Regions from separate parts of the Streptomyces tremellae genome, predicted to be linked through region 1. Evidence: riboswitches for the same ligand, from Rfam matches in the RefSeq annotation. Region 1 holds a riboswitch; each other region holds the start of a gene.
What was found. Region 1 has a riboswitch for cobalamin ahead of ABEA77_RS21380 (ribonucleoside-diphosphate reductase subunit alpha). Riboswitches for the same ligand answer to the same signal wherever they lie in the genome.
Positions count from the first base shown of each region.

Region 2: linked by a shared signal. The riboswitch ahead of metE (5-methyltetrahydropteroyltriglutamate--homocysteine S-methyltransferase) and the one ahead of ABEA77_RS21380 (ribonucleoside-diphosphate reductase subunit alpha) in region 1 are both predicted to bind cobalamin.
Region 3: linked by a shared signal. The riboswitch ahead of cobN (cobaltochelatase subunit CobN) and the one ahead of ABEA77_RS21380 (ribonucleoside-diphosphate reductase subunit alpha) in region 1 are both predicted to bind cobalamin.

Region 1 covers NZ_BAABEP010000033.1:1,940-8,987, reverse strand. The annotation lists gene mctP (monocarboxylate uptake permease MctP) at 1-29, shown strand, start outside; gene ABEA77_RS21385 (Uma2 family endonuclease) at 93-680, opposite strand; adenosylcobalamin-variant (AdoCbl-variant) riboswitch at 805-895, shown strand; gene ABEA77_RS21380 (ribonucleoside-diphosphate reductase subunit alpha) at 1,050-3,392, shown strand; gene ABEA77_RS21375 (ribonucleotide-diphosphate reductase subunit beta) at 3,503-4,459, shown strand; gene ABEA77_RS21370 (hypothetical protein) at 4,516-4,749, opposite strand; partial or broken gene ABEA77_RS21365 (GlxA family transcriptional regulator) at 4,842-5,891, shown strand; gene def (peptide deformylase) at 5,867-6,520, opposite strand; gene ABEA77_RS21355 (tetratricopeptide repeat protein) at 6,661-7,048, opposite strand, start outside.
Region 2 covers NZ_BAABEP010000005.1:97,014-104,061, forward strand. The annotation lists gene metE (5-methyltetrahydropteroyltriglutamate--homocysteine S-methyltransferase) at 1-2,110, opposite strand, end outside; cobalamin riboswitch at 2,266-2,469, opposite strand; gene ABEA77_RS06340 (VOC family protein) at 2,715-3,386, shown strand; gene ABEA77_RS06345 (L-threonylcarbamoyladenylate synthase) at 3,479-4,123, opposite strand; partial or broken gene ABEA77_RS06350 (aldo/keto reductase) at 4,516-4,827, shown strand; gene ABEA77_RS06355 ((2Fe-2S)-binding protein) at 4,884-5,630, opposite strand; gene ABEA77_RS06360 (CbtA family protein) at 5,627-6,505, opposite strand; gene ABEA77_RS06365 (CbtB domain-containing protein) at 6,617-6,829, opposite strand.
Region 3 covers NZ_BAABEP010000050.1:5,334-12,381, forward strand. The annotation lists gene ABEA77_RS26010 (FAD-dependent oxidoreductase) at 1-966, shown strand, start outside; gene cobN (cobaltochelatase subunit CobN) at 1,002-4,685, opposite strand; cobalamin riboswitch at 4,717-4,838, opposite strand; gene cobG (precorrin-3B synthase) at 4,955-6,331, shown strand; gene ABEA77_RS26025 (precorrin-8X methylmutase) at 6,328-6,972, shown strand; gene ABEA77_RS26030 (precorrin-2 C(20)-methyltransferase) at 6,969-7,048, shown strand, end outside.

The DNA of each region.
Region 1 (7,048 bases):
TGGAACTCCCCCCGGCCCCCGTCAACTGACCCGCCCCCACGGGCCGCCGCCTCTTACCGGGCGGTGGCCCGTCGCCGTCCACGGGCCCGGGGTCAGTGCACCCAGTCCTTGAGCGGCTCGGTGTCGAGCGTGATCCCGACGGGCTCCGGCAGGGTGATTTCCTTGCCGAACGGCACCACGCGCACGCTCTCGTACCGCACGCCGTCGGGCTCGCTGTGCACGCGGACCTCCGCGTTGTCCCGATCGACCAACAGGTACACCGGGATGCCCGCCTGGGCGTAGGCCGCCGGCTTCTCGACCCGGTCGCGGGCGTTGGTATCGTCGTCGTACGACGTGACCTCAAGGGCCATGGGAACGGCGCCCTCCGGCTCCGCCCACTCACCACGGCCGAGGAGCGCACCGCTCTCCGTGAGCACACCGTCCGGCCTGGCCCGGCCCCTGCGGTACTGCTGCACCTTGAGCCCCTGCTCCGGATACAGCCACAGCTCAGGCCTGGCCTGGATGCAGATACGGGTCAGCCACTCGATGATCCGCCCGTGCTCCGGGTCCGGCCCTGTCTTGCTCCTGATCTTCCCGTCGAAGAGTCCGAATCGGATGCCGGTCAAGTGCTCCACCAACACCTCGGCGGCCTCCTCGAACTCCTCCGGCACAATCTCGCGCCCGTCGCTCACAGCGGTCACGGGAAGCGCCTCCTTCTAGTCCCGAACGATATCCCAAGCAGCCGACACCGGACCCTCAGAACGCCACACGCCACAACATCTAGTGGTCGTTGCGCCGGGTGCGCCCAGATGTATGCTCATGGCGCTGCCGACGCAGGGGAACCCGGTGAGAGTCCGGGACTGTCCCGCAACGGTGTGCGCGGTGCGTCCGCGCGAGTCCGAGTACCTGACGGCAGCCGCCCCGGCGCGGTGCCGGGGCTGCCAGGACGTCCGGGTCTCGTGGAGTGGACCGGTGGACGCGGTGGTGCCGCCCGCCCTGCCCAGGGGCCGGTGCCCTCACCGCCGTTCCCCGCCCCGCGCGGACCGGCCAAGTGAGGGAGAGCCTCCAGCGTGACCATCGCACCCCCGGAACCCGTTTCGGCCGAACTGCTGCGGATTCTCACGGACCTCACCGCCGACCTGCCCGGCGTCGAGCCAGGCAGGGTGGCCGCCGCAGCGCTGCGCGGCCGCAGCGCCCACGCGGACGCGGCCGAGCTGCGCGACCTCGCGACCGAGGCCGCCGCAGGCCTGATCTCCGAGGACCCCGCGTACAGCAGGCTCGCCGCCCGGCTGCTGGCCCGCGCCGTGGCCGAGGAGGCGGCGGGCGAGGGCGCCGTGTCGTTCTCCGCGTCGATCGCCGTCGGGCACCGCGAGGGGCTGATCGCCGACCGCACCGCCGCGTTCACGGCCGCGCACCGGGCCGCCCTCGACGCGCTGGTGGACCCGGCGGCCGACGACGGCTTCGAGTACTTCGGCCTGCGGACCGTGTACACGCGCTACGTGCTGCGCCACCCGACGACCCGCCGGGTCATCGAGACGCCGCAGTACTTCCTGCTGCGGGTGGCGGCCGGGCTCGCGAGGGACACCTCGGACGCCTCGCTGGCCGAGGTCGCCGACCTGTACCGGCTGATGTCGCGCCGCGCGTACCTGCCCTCCTCCCCCACCCTGTTCAACTCGGGCACCCGCCACCCGCAGATGTCCTCCTGCTACCTGCTGGACTCGCCGCTGGACGAGCTGGACTCGATCTACGCCCGCTACCACCAGGTCGCGCGGCTCTCGAAGCACTCGGGCGGCATCGGCCTGCCGTTCTCGCGGGTGCGGGCACGCGGCTCGCTGATCCGGGGCACCAACGGGCTCTCCAACGGGATCGTGCCGTTCCTGCGCACCCTGGACGCCTCCGTCGCCGCCGTGAACCAGGGCGGCCGCCGCAAGGGTGCCGCCGCCGTGTACCTGGAGACCTGGCACGCCGACATCGAGGAGTTCCTCGAACTGCGCGACAACACCGGCGAGGAGGCCCGCCGCACCCACAACCTGAACCTCGCGCACTGGATCCCCGACGAGTTCATGCGCCGGGTCGCCGCCGACGAGGAGTGGTCGCTGTTCTCGCCGTCCGACGTGCCCGAGCTCACCGACCTGTGGGGCGAGCGGTTCGACGCCGCGTACCGGGCCGCCGAGGCGGCCGGCCTCGCCCGCACCACGCTGCCCGCGCGCGAGCTGTACGGGCGGATGATGCGCACCCTCGCGCAGACCGGCAACGGCTGGATGACCTTCAAGGACACCGCGAACCGCACGGCCAACCAGACCGCCGGGCCCGGTCGGGTCATCCACTCGTCGAACCTGTGCACCGAGATCCTGGAGGTCACGGACGACTCCGAGACCGCCGTGTGCAACCTCGGCTCGGTCAACCTGGGCGCGTTCACCGCCGCGGGCCCTTACGGCGGGGTGGACACCGCGCTCGACTGGGAGCGGCTCGACGCGGCCGTCCGCGTCGCGGTGCGCTTCCTCGACCGGGTCGTGGACCGCAACTTCTACCCGACCGGGGAGGCCGGGCGCTCCAACTCCCGCTGGCGGCCGGTCGCGCTGGGCGTGATGGGCCTCCAGGACGTGTTCTTCGCGCTGCGGTTGCCCTTCGACTCCGCGCAGGCGCGCGAGCTGTCGACCCGGATCGCCGAGCGCGTCATGCTCACCGCGTACGAGACCTCCTGCGACCTCGCGGCGGAGGACGGGCCGCTGCCCGCCTGGCGCGAGACGCGGGCCGCGCGCGGCGTGCTCCACCCCGACCACTACGAGGTGGAGCACCACTGGCCCGAGCGGTGGGAGGCGCTGCGCGCCAGGATCGCGACGACCGGCATGCGCAACGCGCTGCTCCTCGCGATCGCGCCGACCGCGACCATCGCGTCGATCGCGGGCGCCTACGAGTGCATCGAGCCGCAGGTCTCCAACCTCTTCAAGCGCGAGACGCTGTCGGGGGAGTTCCTCCAGGTCAACCCGTACCTGGTGGCGGACCTCAAGCGGCTCGGGCTGTGGGACGAGCAGACCAGGGAGGCGCTGCGCGAGGCGAACGGCTCGGTGGCGGGCCTCGAACGGGCGCCCGCGGAGCTGCGCGCCCTGTACCGCACCGCGTGGGAGCTGCCGCAGCGCGCGCTGATCGACCTGGCCGCGGCCCGCACGCCCTACCTCGACCAGGCCCAGTCGCTCAACCTGTTCCTGGAGACGCCGACCATCGGGAAGCTCAGCTCGATGTACGCGTACGCCTGGCGGCAGGGCCTCAAGACCACCTACTACCTGCGCTCGCGTCCCGCCACCCGGATCGCGCGCGCCGCGGCGGGCCGCAGCGCGGCCGCCGCGCCCGCAGACGGCGACGCCGTCGCCTGCTCCCTGGAAAACCCCGAGTCCTGTGAGGCCTGCCAGTGAACCCGCCCACCGCACCCGAGACCGACACCCCGACCGGGCCCACGAAGACCACGGAGGCCGCTCGCAGGGGCAACCTCCTCGACCCCGGTTTCGAGCTGACCCTGCGGCCGATGCGGTACCCCGACTTCTACGAGCGCTACCGCGCCGCGATCCGCAACACCTGGACCGTGGAGGAGGTGGACCTGCACTCCGACGTCTCCGACCTGGCGAAGCTCTCACCGGCCGAGCAGCACATGATCGGCCGCCTCGTGGCGTTCTTCGCGACGGGTGACTCGATCGTGGCGAACAACCTCGTGCTCACGCTGTACAAGCACATCAACTCGCCCGAGGCGCGGCTCTACCTGTCGCGGCAGCTGTTCGAGGAGGCGGTGCACGTCCAGTTCTACCTGACGCTGCTCGACACCTACCTGCCCGATCCAGAGGACCGGGCCGCCGCGTTCGCGGCCGTCGAGAACATCCCGTCGATCCGCGAGAAGGCCGCCTTCTGCTTCCGCTGGATGGACCAGGTCGAGCAGATCGACCGGCTGGAGACCGCCGCCGACCGGCGCCGCTTCCTGCTCAACCTGATCTGCTTCGCCGCCTGCATCGAGGGCCTGTTCTTCTACGGGGCGTTCGCGTACGTCTACTGGTTCCGCTCGCGCGGCCTGCTGCACGGCCTCGCGACCGGCACCAACTGGGTCTTCCGCGACGAGACGATGCACATGAGCTTCGCCTTCGACGTGGTGGACACGGTCAGGCGGGAGGAGCCCGGGCTGTTCGACGAGGCGCTCCGCGGCCAGGTCACGGAGATGATCAAGGAAGCGGTGGAGGCGGAGCTCCAGTTCGCGCACGACCTGTGCGGCGAGGGGATGCCCGGCATGAACACCGCGTCCATGCGCGAGTACCTCCAGTGCGTCGCCGACCAGCGGCTCCAGCGGCTGGGCTTCGCCCCGGTGTACGGGTCGCAGAACCCGTTCTCGTACATGGAGCTCCAGGGCGTGCAGGAGCTGACGAACTTCTTCGAGCGGCGCCCCTCCGCCTACCAGGTCGCGGTGGAGGGCACGGTCGGCTTCGACGACGAGTTCTGAGCCGCCCGCGTGCCGGGTCCCCGCGCGGGGACCCGGCACGCCCCGCACCCGCCCGGTCAGTCCCTGCCGTCGCCGCGGGTCAGGGCCCACGCGTCCCTCGACCACGTGGCGCGGTGCAGCTCGGCCCACCGGGCCCTGGTCGCGGCGGAGACGGCGCCCCTGGCGCGTGCGGCGCCGGCCCTGGCGATCTGCCGGTCGCCCGCGCGGTCCCGCAGCCACCACGTCACGGGCGCCGCGAGGACCAGGGCGAAGAGTACGACGAGTGCGATGACGGTCACGAAGATGTCCATGGCCCCACTGTCGGGCGCGGGCGGCCCGCCGGGCAGTGGCAGGACTCTCATGGGCCGTCGAATTACCGCCAACGGGGTGCCACGCCGGGGCCATGCTGACCAATGTGGCGGCCGTCCTGCTGGACGGCGTGCACCCGTTCGAGCTCGGGGTCGTCTGCGAGGTCCTCGGCCTCGACCGCAGGGACCAGGGACTGCCGCGCTACGACTTCGCCGTGGCGTCGGCCGAGGGCCCGACGCTCTCCACACACGGCGGCTTCACCCTCGGCGGTCTGCAAGGACTCGACCGCCTTGAGACGGCCGAACTGGTCTGCGTGCCCGCGGGCGACGACTACACCCACCGCTCGTTTTCGCCGGAACTGCTGACCGCGCTGCGCCGCGCCGTGGACCGCGGCGCGTGGGTGCTCAGCGTCTGCGCCGGCGTCTTCACGCTCGGCGCCGCGGGACTGCTCGACGGGCGCCGCTGCCGGTCCACCGGCGCCACGCGGACGAGCTGCGCAGGGCCCACCCCCGCGCCGACGTCCAGCCCGACGTGCTCCACGTGGCGGACGGCCCGGTGATCACGTCGGCGGGGACGGCCGCGGGCATCGACGCCTGCCCCCACCTCGTGCGCCTCGAACACGGACCCGAGGTGGCCAACGCCCTCGCGCGCCGCATGGTGGTGCCGCCCCACCGGGACGGCGGACAGGCGCAGTTCGTCGAGCGTCCGGTGCCGCGCGAGGGCTGCGACACGGCCGGCGGGGTGCTGGCGTGGATGGAGCGCCACCTCGGCCGGGAGATCACCGTCGAACAGCTCGCGGAGCGCGCGCATGGCGCCGCGCACCTTCGCCCGCCGCTTCCAGCAGGAGACCGGCACCACGCCGTACCGCTGGCTGCTGCGGCAACGGGTGCTGCTGGCCCAGGAGTTGCTCGAAGGCACGGACGAGACGGTGGACTCGGTCGCGGGCCGGGCCGGCTTCGGCAACGCGGCCACGCTGCGCCACCACTTCCTGCGCGTCCTGAGCACCACGCCGCACGCCTACCGCAGGACGTTGCGCGGCGCGGACCCGGCGGGCCTGCGCCAGGGGGCATGCCCGAGGCCGAGCCGTCTGAGCCGGAGGGCCGCGGCGGGCGCGGGCGGTCAGTCGTTCGGGACGGTCGGGTAGCGGGGCGTGCCCTCGGCCATCTGCTTCAGGGCGGCCTTGCGCTCGCGCTTGGAGAGCCGGTCGATGTACAGGTAGCCGTACAGGTGGTCCGTCTCGTGCTGGAGGCAGCGCGCGAAGTAGCCGGTGCCGCGGACCTTGATGTCGTTGCCGCGCGCGTCCTGCCCGCGCACCTCCGCGTAGTCGGTGCGGGCGAGCGGCGCGTAGGCGGTGGGCACCGAGAGGCAGCCCTCGTTGGAGTCGTCGAGGCGGCGGCGCGCCGGGTCGAGTTCCACGAGGACCGGGTTGCAGACGGCGCCGACGTGCCGCACACCCTCGTCGTCCTGGCAGTCGTAGACGAAGACCTTCAGGTCCACGCCGATCTGGTTGGCGGCGAGCCCGACGCCCTCGGCGGTGCTCTGGCTCGCGAACATGTCGTCGATGAGCTGCGCGAGGCCGTCGTCGAACTCGGTGACCGTGCGGCACTCCTTGTGGAGCGCCGGGTGGCCCACGACGGTGATCGGGCGGGACGTGCCGCGCTCCCGGTGCGCGGCCTCGCGCTCTTTGGCGTCCACCGTGTCCACGACGAACCCGTCCTCGTCCGTCGGGAGGACACCCTCGCCGATCCGCTCGTCCGTCTCCTGCTGCGCCATGTCCGCAGTTGCCCTTCCTGGGTACCGTTGTGCTGCTGCGCCCGCCGCGCGCCGGCAGCTCCGGGCCGCACGGGGGAACCCGTACAGCCTAAGGGCAGGCAGGGGGCGGCGGGGCCCGTCGTGCGGAGCGGGCCCCGGTCTCAGCACACCTCTTCGAGGTCGCGCCACTCGCGGGTGTCCGGGCTGTCGGCGACCCAGCCGTCGAGCAGGCCGCGCACCAGCCCCTGCGGGGCGGCGATGCCGCACTCGCGCTCCGGCGTCCACAGCTCGCCCGGCGATCGGTGGCCCAGCGGCCCGGGGTGGCCCGGCTCGCTGTGGTCGTGCGGGTCGAGGTACTCGCCCTCGCCCTCGGCGCTCGGCATCCGGCTCTCGGAGCACGTACGGCACAGCAGCCGCACCGAGGACGACCAGTCCTCCGCCGCGAAGCCGGCGTCGGCCGCGAGCTGTTCGAGCGCGTCCCTGTCCTCCTCCGCTGCCGCTTCGAGCAGCACCACCCAGGTCGGCACCGGCGAGGGCGCCCACAGCTCG
Region 2 (7,048 bases), on a different contig from region 1:
CGGGGCCCGCCTCGCGCGGATAGCCGTGGCCCGCGAGCTCGTGGGCGACCTGCATGTGCGAGCGGGCCGCCTCCAGGCTGATGACGTCCGCGTCGAGGTCGTCGATGGCCCCGACGATGTCGCCGAACTCGGCGTAGCACATGTGCGTGTGGATCTGGGTGACGGGCGCGGCGCCCCCCGTGGTGAGCCGGAACGCCTCGGTGGCCCACGCCAGATAGGCGGGGCGGTCGGCGGCGCGCAGCGGCAGCGTCTCGCGCAGCGCGGGCTCGTCCACCTGGATCACCCCGGTACCGGCCGCCTCCAGGTCGTTCACCTCGTCGCGCAGCGCGAGCGCCACCTGCCGCGCCGTCTCCCCGAGCGGCTGGTCGTCACGGACGAAGGACCAGGCGAGCATGGTGACGGGACCGGTCAGCATGCCCTTGACCGGACGGTCGGTGAGGGACTGCGCGTACGCCGTCCAGCGCACCGTCATCGGCCCGGGGCGTGCGATGTCGCCCGCGAGGATCGGCGGACGCACGCAGCGGGTGCCGTACGACTGGACCCAGCCGTGCCGGGTGGCGAGGTAGCCGGTGAGCTGCTCGGCGAAGTACTGCACCATGTCGTTGCGTTCGGGCTCGCCGTGCACCAGCACGTCGAGTCCCGTCTTCTCCTGGAAGGAGATCACGTCCCGGATCTCGGCCCTGATCCGCTCCTCGTACTCCTCGGTACCGATCCGACCCGAGCGCAGGTCGGCGCGCGCCGCCCGCAGTTCGCCGGTCTGCGGGAAGGAGCCGATCGTGGTCGTCGGCAGCAGCGGCAGGCCGAGCCGTGCGCGCTGCGCGGCGGCCCGCTCCGGGTAGGGCAGAAAGCGGCGGGTCCCGGCCTCGGTGACGGCTGCGGCGCGGGCGCGGACGGCCGGGTCGCGGGTGACGGGCGAGGCGGCGCGGGAGGCCAGCGCCGCCCGGTTCACGGCGAGTTCGGCGGCGATCGCGTCCGTGCCCCGCGCCAGGCCCCGCGCGAGGGCGGCGACCTCCGCGGTCTTCTGCCGCGCGAAGGCGAGCCAGCGCAGGATCTGCGGGTCGATGTCGCGCTCGGCCGCCGTGTCCAGCGGGACGTGCAGCAGGGAGCAGGACGCCGACACGTCGACCCGGTCGGCGAGTCCCAGGAGTGTGCCGAGCGTGCTGAGGGACTTCTCCAGGTCGTTCACCCAGATGTTGCGGCCGTCGACGACGCCCGCCACGAGCCGCTTGCCCGGCAGGCCGCCGACGGCGGCGAGCGCGTCCAGGTTGGCGGCCGCCGGCCCGGTGAAGTCGAGCGCGAGGCCCTCGACGGGCGAAGCCGCCAGTACGGGCAGGGCGTCGCCCAGCCGGTCGAAGTAGGAGGCCACGAGCAGCCGCGGCCGGTCGGCGAGGGCGCCCAGGTCGCGGTAGGCGCGCGCGGTGGCGTTCAGCTCCGCAGGGGTGCGGTCCTGGACCAGGGCGGGCTCGTCCAGTTGCACCCACTCGGCACCCGCCGCGCGCAGGTCGGCGAGCACCTCCGCGTAGACGGGCAGCAGCCGGTCGAGCAGGGTCAGCGGGTCGAAGCTGGCCGCGACCCCCGGCGCGGGCTTCGACAGCAGCAGATAGGTGACGGGGCCGACCAGGACAGGCCGGGCGGCGAGGCCGAGTGCGAGCGCCTCGCGGACCTCGGCGACCTGCTTGGCCGAGTCGGCCAAGAAGGCGGTGTCGGGGCCCAACTCGGGTACGAGGTAGTGGTAGTTGGTGTCGAACCACTTGGTCATTTCGAGCGGCGCGACGTCCTGCGTGCCACGGGCCATGGCGAAGTAGCCGTCCAGCGGGTCGGCGGCCACGGCGGCCCGGTGCCGCGCGGGGACCGCGCCGACCATGACGGTCGTGTCGAGCATGTGGTCGTAGTACGAGAAGTCGCCCGTGGGCACCTCGTCGAGGCCGGCGGCCGCCAGGTTGCGCCAGTTGGCGCGGCGCAGTCCCGCGGCGGTGGCGCGGAGGGCGGCGGCGTCCACGCGGCCCTTCCAGTACCCCTCGATCGCCTTCTTGAGCTCGCGGCCCTGCCCCTGCCTCGGGTAGCCGTACACGGTGGCCCGTGCCGCCGCGGCTGTGGTCTCGCTGGTCACGGAGTTCTCCTTCGAGAGACGTTTCCCTGGGATCCCGGGGTCTCGTGGTGAGGAGAGGGGTGACGCAACCCGCGGCACGGCCCGCGAGGCGCGGCCGTCCGCCGGTGGTGCACGCCGACCCGCCCACGAGGTCACCGGTGTTCCGTGCGCGTGGGGTACGCGTACGGGCAGTGGCAGGTCTTCGGACTCGCGGGCGTGTCCTCGTCGTCTCCGACGCGGATTCCTACTGGCCGTCGCTTCCCAGACCCCTGTCGCGGGGCCCAGTGCGTATGACGGCGGTCGTTCCCGCTCACCGCTGCGGGGCAGTCCCGGATTCCCACCGGGTTCCCTCTTGCGACGCCACCGCCTGGCGGACGGGGCGAACCAGCTGCGCCACCCACCCTACGGGCCCGCGCGGCCTCCGTGCCAGGCCATCCGGATTCCGGTACGCGCCCGCTGCTTCCTGGTGGAGAGCGGGCACCCTGGATGGGGTGCGCGTGCCTCCGCGGGCGGAGCGGGCATGCGCCGGGCGACTTCCTCAGGGCCCGGCGCGCCGCGGCGGAGGCGTGCTCGCCCACGGGGTGTACAGCCCCGCTGCGACGTGGTGAACCCGGAAAGGACCGGCATGTTTCATCTTGACCACCTCTGCCTGGGCGTACGCGAGTTGGACGACGGCGTGCGCCGGGTGCGGGAGGAGACGGGGCTCGCACACTACGACGGGGGCGTCTTCCCCTTCGGCCTCGCCAACACGATCTTCCCCCTCGGCGGGGACGTCTACCTGGAGGTCGAGGCGGTGACGGCTCCCGCGGCCGAGCGCGGCGAGGGGGCCGCCGCCTGGTTCGACCGGGCCGTCGCGGACGGCGACCGGTGGATGTTCTGGAGCCTGCGGGCCGACAGCCCCGAGGAACTGGCCGCGGTCGCGCGGCGGCTCGGCGGCGAGGTGACGCGGACGGCGGGCCGCGTCCAGCCCGACGGCACCCAGCGCGTCATCACCACCGCGCCCGGCACCGACGGTGCGATCGCGGGGTGGCGGCGGGGGCTGCCGAACTGGTTCTACCGCGACGACCCCGCCACCCATCCGGACCGCGGCGCGGTGGAGCGCGGCGACCGAGGGGCGGCGGTGACCCGGCTTGAGGTCAGCGCCGACGCCGGGGAACTGCGCGAGCACATCGGTGCCGAGACCTTCGAGCGGTTGCCGCTGGTGCTCGTGCCCGGCCGGCCGGGCGTGCACGCCGCCACGGTGCGCACCGCGTCGGGGCGCGAGGTGACGCTGCGCAGGGACCCGGCCGACCTGTAGCACCGCAGGACCACCTCACCACGGAACGGGCGCGACCCGGCCGGCACCGCACGCACCGTCCCGGCCGGGCGGAGCACCGCGCCCGCGCGGCGTCACAGGCCGCGCAGGGCCTCCTCGACCGCGGCGCGGGGGACCGCCCCCTCGCGCAGGACGGCAGGTCCAAAGCCGCCGGTGAACGCGACGATGGTGGAGGGCAGCGTCCCGCTCGGTCCGCCGTCGAGATACGCGCGGACGCGGTCCCCGAGCTGGGCCCTGGCCTCCTCGCACGTGGTCGCGGGCGGCCGGCCCGTGAGGTTGGCGCTCGACTGGGCGACCGGCCCCGCGGCGCGCAGCAGGGCGAGGGCCACCGGGTGGGCGGGCATACGGACCATGACCGTCCCTCCGGTGTTCCCCAGTTCGAGGGCGAGAGCGGGGGCCGCGGGCAGGACGAGTGAGAGCGCCCCTGGCCAGAACGCCTCGGCCAGCCGCCGCGCGTCCGGCGGCATGGAGCCGACCAGTGTCTCCGCAGCCGCGACGTCGGCCACCAGGACGGAGGCGGGTTTGTCGGCGTCGCGCCCCTTGGCGGACAGCAGGGCCTTGACCGCGCCCGGGTCGAAGGGGTCGGCGCCGACGCCGTAGACGGTGTCGGTCGGGAAGACGATCAGCGCCCCGGCCCGCAGCGCCTCCGTGGCGTGGGAGACACCGGTCTTCAGGGCTTCTGGGGTCCGGCAGTCGTGGACCTGCGTGGTGTACGGCACGCGGGCGATGCTAGCCGTCCGGCGCTTCGGCGGAGCGGGCGGCTCGGGGCGCCCGTCGTGCCCGTCCACGGCACCAGGCGGGTCAGCCGGGTGGGGGTGCAGCGGAACGCCGTGAGGCGCTCGGTGACGTCCCCGCCGCTGTCGAGCACGGCCCCGGGCCGGGCCCCGAGCCGCGCGTACCCGTCGAGCGCGACGACCCCCACGGGGAGCGCCGCGCCTACCGGGCCCCGGCCGCATACGCGCAGTCGAACCTTGACAACCTGCTGTTCACGCTGGAGCTCCGGCGCAGGCTCGACGCGGCGGGCCGTCCGGTGCGCGCCCTCGCCGCCCACCCCGGCGCCGTGTCCACCGGGCTCAACCGGCGCCTCGGCCCGGTGCTCGGCGCGGTGGCGGCCGCGGAGGACAAGGCATTCGACACCGCCTGGCTCACCGGGGAGACGCGGCGCAGGCTGCGCGCCCTGAACGACATCGCGGCCCGACGCGGGCAGGGCCTGGCGCAGCTCGCGCTCGCCTGGGCCCTGCGCGACCCGCGGGTCACCTCCCTGGTGATCGGCGCCTCCCGGGTCGGGCAGCTGGAGCAGAACGTCGCGGCCCTCGACCGGCTCGACTTCAGTGAGGCCGCGCTCGCGGAGATCGACGAGCACGCCGTCTTCGAGGGCAGTGTGGACCTGTGGCAGCGGACCCGCAGGGGCAGCCTCGGCTGAGCGCGCCGTACGGTGAGCCGTCAGAGGCCGGGTTCACGCGCCGGTACGGGCTGGGCTCAGCGGCCCGCGAGGACACAGTCGCCGCAGACCGCGGCGGCCCGGTCGGTGCCTGGCAGGGCGCGGTAGATGAGGCAGCAACTGCGCCTGCGAAACGGCGCGGCTCCGCCGGAGTCCTCGAACGTGCCGCGCAGGGCGGGGTGTTCGAGGAACACGCGGGCCGTGCGGGCGGCCAGGTCCCCCGCGTGGGGGAGTGCGGCGACGAGCGCGGCGCGTGCGCCGTTCACCGCCGAGGCCGCGTTCCCCCACAGGGTCCTGCGCGGTACGCGGAGCCCGGCGACGGCCTCGGTGAGGGGAGCGACAAGGCCGTCGAGCACCGGCGCGGCGCTCTCGGGCACCGCGCCGCCCCGGCCCGCAAGGCTCGCGCGGGGCAGCGACAGCGGGAACGCCCCGCCAGGCACCGGGATCCAGTAGAGCCCGGACAGCGTGGGCACGCGCGGCGTGCAGCCCAGGGCGGCGAGGGCGAAGAAGGGGGAGAGGACCCGCGCCACCAGGCCCAGATGGGCCACGGACGCGGCCACCCGCCGCTCGACGCCGTCGGCGGGCTGCCCCGCCGCCCCCGCGAGGTGCGCGCGCACCTCGTCGATCCGCCGCGGCAGGACGGCGGGATCGGTGACGACCTCGGAGAGCGGCCGCCACGGCCGGCCGGGCGGCGGGCCGTCCGCGCCGTGGGCCGCGACGGCGAAGAACGGGCCCGCGGCCGTGAGCGCGTCGAGCGCCGCGGCCCCGGGGTCCGGGCCCGTCATGCCCCCGCGGCCGGCTCCACGCGGCCCGCGGCTCGCGCCGGGCCGCGTTCGGGCGCTGCCGACCCGGCGAGCAGCCGCTCCGCCATGGGCGCGAACACGAGCCCGAGAGCGCCCCACAGGATGAGCTGCGCGGCGACCGAGTAGAAGCGGAAGGAGAACAGGGTGTCGGCCGGGAAGCCCGGATAGACGATCCTGCCCTCCGCGTCGGTCAGCGGCAGCGGCGTCTCCGTGGCGTGGTGGCCGAACTCCTGCACGTTGGCACTCAGTTCGCCGAGCGACGGCAGCAGCGCCATCACCACGCCGATCACCACCGCGTAGGCGAGGGCGGCGAGCAGCGTGGCGTTCCAGTTGCCGAACCGCCCGGCGAGGCGCCTGCCGAGCCAGACGGCCAGGACGAGGAGCACGATCGAGGCACCCACCATGACCAGGTACAGGTTGCCGCGCTCCCTGATGGTGTCGGGGTGCCCGATGGAGGGCGGGTTGGCCGGGTACTTCACGAAGGGCACCAGGTAGAAGCCGAGGAACCCGCCGAGTGCCACCAGCATGGCCAGGCTGCGGGCGCGCAACTTCCCCACGCGGCCGAGGCAGACGGCGTAGGCGATGGCGAACAGGGCGCCCATGGCCATGCCGAAGAAGACCATGCCGACACCGATGCCCACGTCGGCCTGGACGGTCCGGCTGAAGATGTCGGGGTCCGCGGCCTCGGGGGCGAGACCCGCGGCCTTGTCGAGCGCGGCCTGGGCGGCGTCGCGCCCGCTCTCGTAGTCGATCGCCCTGCCGATCAGCGGCTCGGCGAAGATCCGCGCGAAGAGGAACGCGAGCAGGCCCGCGACCGCGCCGGCGAGGACGCCGCGCAGTATGAGTCGTTTTTCCATTGTTCAGCAGTCCGCTTTCCTGAGGTCCTTGAGGTCCTTGAGGTCCTTGAGGTCCCTGAGGTTCCGTCGGTCGGCCCGGAGCCGGTCAGTGGCAGTCGGCCCGGGGGCCGTTCAGTGGCAGGGGAAGCCGAGGAAGTGGCGCGCGTCGTGCACGAATTCGTGCACGTGCATGTCATTGCCGAACACGGAGTAGGCGCCCTGGTCGACGCCGATGAAGTAGTAGACGGCCAGCGCGACGACCGCGGCGCCCACAAGCCACAGCACGGCCTTGGTGACCGGCAGGACGAGCGGGGTGGAGGCGGGGGCGGCGCTGGGCGCGGACATGCTGCTCACGAGGGTCTCCTTCGGGGATCTTGCGTCCCGCGTGGGTGGAGCGTCGTGATGGTGAAGTGTCTGACTGCGGACCCGTGGCGGATCCGTTCACAGTGGCGCGACCGTGCTGGACTCTCACCAGCTTCCTTACACCATCCTTACCCGCGGAGCCTACGGATCCTGACCGAGGTACGTCAATCGGTCGGGGGGAGACGGCCGCCACACCGCGCC
Region 3 (7,048 bases), on a different contig from region 1:
GCCCTGGCGGCGGCCGGCCTGTTCGACGCCTTCCGCTCCCTCATCCTCCACGGCCACCAGGCGACCAGGGGCCTCGCCGAGGACGGCACCGTCCTGATCGACCACCCCGACGACGGCACCGGCGGGCGCCCCGAGGTCCAGCGCGGCGAGCTGCGGCGCATCCTGCTCGCATCACTCCCCGAGGGCACCGTCCGGTGGGGGCACAAGGTCGCCGCCGTACGGCCGCTCGGCGGCGGGCGCCACGAGATCGCCTTCGTCGACGGGACCACCACGGCCACCGACCTGCTGGTGGGCGCGGACGGCGCCTGGTCCAGGGTCCGGCCGCTGGTCTCCGACGCCGTGCCCGTCTACACCGGCACGACCTACGTGGAGACCTACCTCCACGACGCCGACACCCGGCACCCCGCGAGCGCGAAGGCGGTCGGTGGCGGCTCGATGTTCGCGCTCGCGCCCGGCAAGGGCATCTCGGCGCACCGGGAGACCCGCGGGACCCTGCACACCTACGCCGCGCTCACCAAGCCGCGCGAGTGGTTCGACGCCGTCGACCTCGCAGAACCGGCGGCGGTGGCGCGCATCGCGGCCGAGTTCGCCGGCTGGGCGCCCGAGCTGACCGCGCTGATCACCGACGCGGACACCCCACCGGTCCTGCGCCCCCTGCACACGCTGCCGGCGGACCACCGGTGGGAGCGGGTGCCGGGCGTCACCCTGATCGGCGACGCCGCGCACCTCATGATCCCCTCGGGCGAGGGCGCCAACCTGGCCATGTACGACGGCGCGGAACTCGCCAGGGCCCTGGTCGAGCACCCCGGCGACGTCGAGGCCGCGCTCGCCGCGCACGAACGGGAGATGTTCCCGCGCAGCGCCGCGGAGGCCGCGGAGGCCGACCGCCTCCACGAGATCATGTACGGCCCCGGCACCCCGCACAGCCTGGTCAACCTGCTGGCGGGCCACATCCAGGGCGCGTGAGGCCGCCCCTCCGGGAGGGGGAGCGGCCCGGGGGCTCAGGCGTCGGTGGCGTCTGCGGCGTCCTCGGCGTCGGACTCCAGGTCGCCCTCCGTGTCGAGGAAGACCTGGCGCAGTTCCGCGAGCACCTGCGGGTCGGGCTTGGCCCACATGCCGCGCGACTCGGCCTCCAGCAGGCGCTCCGCCATGCCGTGCAGGGCCCAGGGGTTGGCCTCCTGGAGGAACGCGCGGTTCTCCTCGTCGAGGACGTACGCCTGCGTCAGCCTGTCGTACATCCAGTCGGCGACGACGCCCGTCGTCGCGTCGTACCCGAACAAGTAGTCCACGGTCGCGGCGAGTTCGAAGGCGCCCTTGTAGCCGTGGCGGCGCATCGCCTCGATCCAGCGGGGGTTGACGACCCGCGCGCGGAAGACGCGGGAGGTCTCCTCGACCAGGGTGCGGGTCCGGACCGTCTCCGGCCGGGTGGAGTCGCCGATGTACGCCTCCGGCGCGCTGCCCTTGAGCGCGCGGACCGTGGCGACCATGCCGCCGTGGTACTGGAAGTAGTCGTCCGAGTCGGCGATGTCGTGCTCGCGGGTGTCGGTGTTCTTCGCGGCGACCGCGATCCGCTGGTACGCGTTCTCCATCTCCGCGCGCGCCGGGCGGCCTTCGAGCTCGCGCCCGTACGCGTAGCCGCCCCACACCGTGTAGACCTCGGCGAGGTCGGCGTCCGTGCGCCAGTCGCGGCTGTCGATCAGCTGGAGCAGGCCCGCGCCGTACGTGCCGGGGCGCGAGCCGAAGATGCGGGTGGTGGCCCGGCGTTCGTCGGCGCCCGCCGCCATGTCGGCCTGCGCGTGCGCCCGTACGTGGTTGTCCTCCGCGCTCTCGTCCAGCGAGGCGGCGAGCCGCACGGCGTCGTCGAGCAGCCCGATGGCGTGCGGGAACGCGTCCCGGAAGAAGCCGCTGATGCGCAGCGTCACATCGATGCGGGGGCGGCCCAGCTCGGCCGCCTCGATCGCTTCGAGGCCGGTGACCCGGCGCGAGGCGTCGTCCCACACCGGCCGCACGCCGAGCAGCGCGAGCGCCTCCGCGATGTCGTCGCCCGCGGTGCGCATCGCGCTCGTGCCCCACAGGGAGAGGCCCACGGACTGCGGCCACTCGCCGTTGTCGTCGCGGTAGCGGGTCAGCAGCGAGTCGGCGAGCGCCTGGCCGGTCTCCCAGGCGAGCCTGCTCGGCACGGCCTTCGGGTCGACTGAGTAGAAGTTCCGCCCGGTCGGCAGCACGTTGACCAGGCCGCGCAGCGGTGAGCCCGAAGGACCCGCGGGCACGAAGCCGCCGTTGAGCGCGAGGACCGCGTGGTCGATCTCGTCGGTGGTGCCCGCGAGGCGCGGCACGACCTCGCGCGCCGCGAAGTCGAGGATGCGGCCGACCGCTTCCGGCTGCCCCGCGGCGACCTCGGCGACCGCGGAGGGCGCCCAGCCCGCGTCCTCCATCGCCTGCACGAGGGCGCGGGCGCGCGCCTCGACCTCGTCGGCGGCGGTGCGGGTGGCGGCGGACTCGTCGAGGCCGAGCGCCTCGCGCAGGCCGGGCAGCGACTGCGTGCCGCCCCAGATCTGCCGGGCCCGCAGCACCGCGAGGACGAGATTGACCCGGGCCTCGCCGGTGGGCGCGCCGCCCAGCACGTGCAGGCCGTCGCGGATCTGCGCGTCCTTGATCTCGCAGAGCCAGCCGTCGAGGTGCAGGACGAACTCGTCGAAGCCCTCGTCGTCGGGCCGCTCGTCGGGGTCGAGCCCGAGGTCGTGATCGAGCTTCGCCGCCTGGATCAGCGTCCAGATCTGCGCCCGGACCGCGGGCAGCTTCGCCGGGTCCATGGAGGCGATCTGCGCGTGCTCGTCGAGGAGTTGCTCAAGGCGGGCGATGTCGCCGTACGACTCGGCGCGCGCCATCGGCGGCACCAGGTGGTCCACGAGGGTGGCATGCACGCGGCGCTTGGCCTGGGTGCCCTCCCCGGGGTCGTTGACGAGGAACGGGTAGACGAGCGGCAGGTCGCCGAGGGCCGCGTCGGGCGCGCAGGCAGCGGACAGGCCCGCGTTCTTGCCGGGCAGCCACTCCAGATTGCCGTGCTTGCCCAGGTGGACCATGGCGTCCGCGCCGAACCCGCCCTCGGCACGCGGCGCCTGGATCCAGCGGTACGCGGCGAGGTAGTGGTGCGAGGGCGGCAGGTCGGGGTCGTGGTAGATCGCGATGGGGTTCTCGCCGAAGCCGCGCGGCGGCTGGATCAGGATCAGCAGATTGCCGTACCGCAGCGCCGCGAGGACGATGTCGCCCTCGGGGTTGTGCGTGCGGTCCACGAACATCTCACCCGGCGCCTGCCCCCAGTGCTCCTCCACCGACTCCCGCAGCTCGGCGGGGAGTTCGGCGAACCAGCGGCGGTAGTCGGCGGCCGGGACGCGCACCGGGTTGCGTGCGAGCTGCTCCTCGGTGAGCCACTCCTGGTCGTGGCCGCCGGCCTCGATGAGCGCGCGGATCAGCTCGTCGCCGTCGCCCGAGACGAGGCCCGGGACGGCGGGCAGGGCACCGGTCGCGGGAGCGCCCTCCGCGGGCGGCGCGGCCGGGCCGAAGTCGTACCCCTCGGCGACGAGGCGGCGCAGCAGCGCGACGGCGCTCGCCGGGGTGTCGAGGCCCACGGCGTTGCCGATGCGGGAGTGCTTCGTCGGGTACGCGGAGAGCACCAGCGCGAGGCGCTTGTCCGCAGGGGGTATGTGGCGCAGCCGCGCGTGACGGACCGCGATCCCGGCGACGCGGGCGGCGCGCTCCGGGTCGGCGACGTACGAAGGCAGACCGTCCTCGTCGATCTCCTTGAACGAGAACGGCACGGTGATCAGCCGCCCGTCGAACTCCGGCACCGCGATCTGCCCGGCCGCGTCCAGCGGCGAGAGCCCCTCGTCGTTGGCCTCCCAGTCGGCGCGCGAGCCCGTCAGGCACAGCGCCTGGAGGATCGGGACGCCGAGCGCGGCCAGCGCGCCCGCGTCCCACGACTCGTCGTCCTCGCCCGCCGAGGCCCCGGCAGGGCGGGTGCCGCCCGCCGCGAGGACCGTCGTGACCAGCGCGTCCGCCGCGCCGAGCGCGTCGAGCAGCTCGGGCTCAGGGGTGCGGAGCGACGCCACGTACAGCGGCAGCGGCCGGCCGCCCGCCGCCTCGATCGCCGAGCACAGGGCGTCCACGAAACCGGTGTTGCCGCTCATGTGGTGCGCGCGGTAGTAGAGCACCGCGACGAGCGGCCCCGTCGCGCCTGGCGCGGCATCGCGCTCCAGGTGCCCCCAGGTCGGGGCGGGCGCGGGCGGCTCGAAGCCGTGCCCGGTGAGCAGCACGGTGTCGGAGAGGAAGCGGGCCAGCTGGTCGAGGTTGGCGGGGCCGCCGTGCGCGAGGTAGGCGTGCGCCTCGGCCGCGATGCCGATGGGGACCGTCGACGCCTCCATCAGCTGCGCGTCGGGGGCCTGCTCGCCGGTGAGGACGACCAGCGGCACGCCGCTCGCCCGCAGCGCGTCGATCCCCTCCTGCCAGGCGCGCACCCCGCCGAGCAGCCGCACGACGACGAGGTCCGCACCGTCGAGCAGCCCCGGCAGGTCGTCGAGCGGCAGCCGCGCCGGGTTGGCGAACCTGAACGGCACGGGCGCGCCCGCCGCGTGCGCGGCACGGGCCGAGAGCAGATCGGTGTCGGACGTCGACAGGAGCAGCAGCATGCGGCGGCTCGCCTTCCTCGGGGTCCGCGCCCCGGGCAGTGGGAGGACGGCGGGAGTTCCTGACTCACCCGGAGAGTGCCGGGCTCACAGTGGCGGGACCGTGCCGGATTCTCACCGGCCTTCCTCCCAGACGCCGTCGCTGGTCCCTCGATAGTAAGCGGTGCTGGTCGGAGTGGGGAGAGCGCATGGCCGCCGGGGGCACGGGGCGGGGCGGGCGCCCGGCGGGGCGTGGTGTGTGCGGGCGGTGGGTGGCCCAGGTGGGGCTGGGTATGCTCGCCGCCGTGTCGACAGCCATGCCACCAAAGGGAACGCACCGGGATGAATCCCCCGTGCGTGACCGCGGCGACGCCTGCCCCGGGGCGCTGCGGCTGCACGCCGCCGACGACGGCAGGCTGGCCCGTCTGCGGCTGCCCGGCGGGCTGCTGACGGCACGTCAGGCCGAAGTGGTCGCCGACGCGGCCGAGCTGCTCGGGGACGGGCACCTCGACCTCACCTCACGCGGAAACGTTCAGCTGCGGGGCCTCGCGGAGTCCTGCGCCGCGCCTCTCGCCGCCCGGCTGCACGCGGCGGGCCTGCTGCCCTCCGAGCGGCACGAGCGCGCCCGCAACATCGTCGCGTCCCCGCTCGCCGGGGAGGACGAACTCCCCTTCGCTGACGTGCGGTTGTGGGTGCGCGAGCTGGACGCGCTGGTCTGCGCGAGCGACCGGGCGGCGGACCTGTCGGGACGGTTCCTCTTCGCGCTCGACGACGGGCGGGGCGACGTGGCGACGCTCGGCGCCGATGTGACGTTGCTCGCAGAGCCCGGGGCCGGGAGCGCCGTGCTGCTCGTCGGGCCGGGACGGCTGCGCGTACGGGCCGCCGACGCGCCGCGCGCCGCACTGCTCGCGGCCGAGGCGTTCCGTACGGCAGCCGCCGGCTCCGGTGCCTGGCGCGTACACGAACTGCCGGGGGACGGCGCCGCGCGCCTCGCCGCCGTGCTGCGCGACGCGCTCGGCGCGGGCGGCGTGCGCGCGGAGCACGTACCGGACCCTTACGCCCCGCCGCGCGGCGGCCCGCCCGCGCTCGGCACGGTCCGCGCGCCGGGCGGGGAGCGCGCCGCCGTCTGCGTACAGCCGCCGCTCGGGCGGCTCACCGCCGCGCAGTGGCGGCTGCTCGCGGGCGCGGGCGACGGCCTGCGGGTCACGCCCTGGCGGAGCCTCGTCGTGCCGGGCCTCACGCCCACCGCGGCCGACGTGCTGCTCGGACGGGCCGCTGCCGCGGGCCTCGTGACCAGCGCGGACTCGCCCTGGACCCGCGTCGGCGCGTGCACCGGCAGGCCCGGCTGCGCGAAGTCGCTCGCGGACGTACGGGCCGACGCGGCGGCTGCCGCGGCCGGCCCCAGGGCGCGCCTGCCCGTCTACTTCTCCGGCTGCGCGCGCCGCTGCGGCCACCCGCGCGGCCCGCACCTCGACAAGGTGGCCACGGGGGACGGCACGTACGCGACGACCACGGTCACGGACGCGGCCCCCTCGACGGGCCCCGGCCCGGACCCGGGCCCGGACCCCGCCCCGGCCCGGCGGCACCCGCGCCGAGACCCAGGCACTCCAGACACCCCAGGCACTCCAGACACTCCAGACACCCCCACGACGACAACGGTGACGAGATGACGACGACCACTGGCTTCGCCTACGAGAAGGACGGCTCCGAGATCTACCGCCGCTCCTTCGCCACCATCCGCGCCGAGGCGGACCTGAGCGGTCTGCCCGCGGACGTGGCCCAGGTCGTCGTCCGCATGATCCACGCGTGCGGCATGGTCGACCTGGTCGCCGACGTCGCCCACAGCGCCGGCGTGGTCGCCCGCGCACGCGCCGCCCTGCGCGCGGGCGCGCCGATCCTCTGCGACGCGCAGATGGTCGCGAGCGGCGTCACCCGCAGGCGGCTGCCCGCAGGCAACGAGGTGGTGTGCACTCTCGGCGACCCGGCCGTCCCCGCGCTCGCCGCCGAGCTGGGCACCACCCGCAGCGCCGCCGCGCTCGAACTGTGGCGTGACCGCCTCGACGGCGCGGTCGTCGCCGTCGGCAACGCGCCGACCGCGCTGTTCCGGCTGCTCGAAATGGTCGAGCAGGGCGCGCCCCGCCCGGCCGCCGTGATCGGCGTACCGGTCGGCTTCATCGGCGCTGCCGAGTCCAAGGACGCGCTCGCCGCGCACCCCGCCGCCCTCGACCACCTGGTCGTACGCGGCAGGCGCGGCGGCAGCGCCATCGCCGCAGCCGCGCTCAACGCGATCGCGAGCGAGGACGAGCGATGAGCGAGGGCGAGACGGGCACGGCCGCGCGCCCGGGGGCCGGGGACGCGTCGGCGGCGCGGACGGAGCCCGTCCCGGC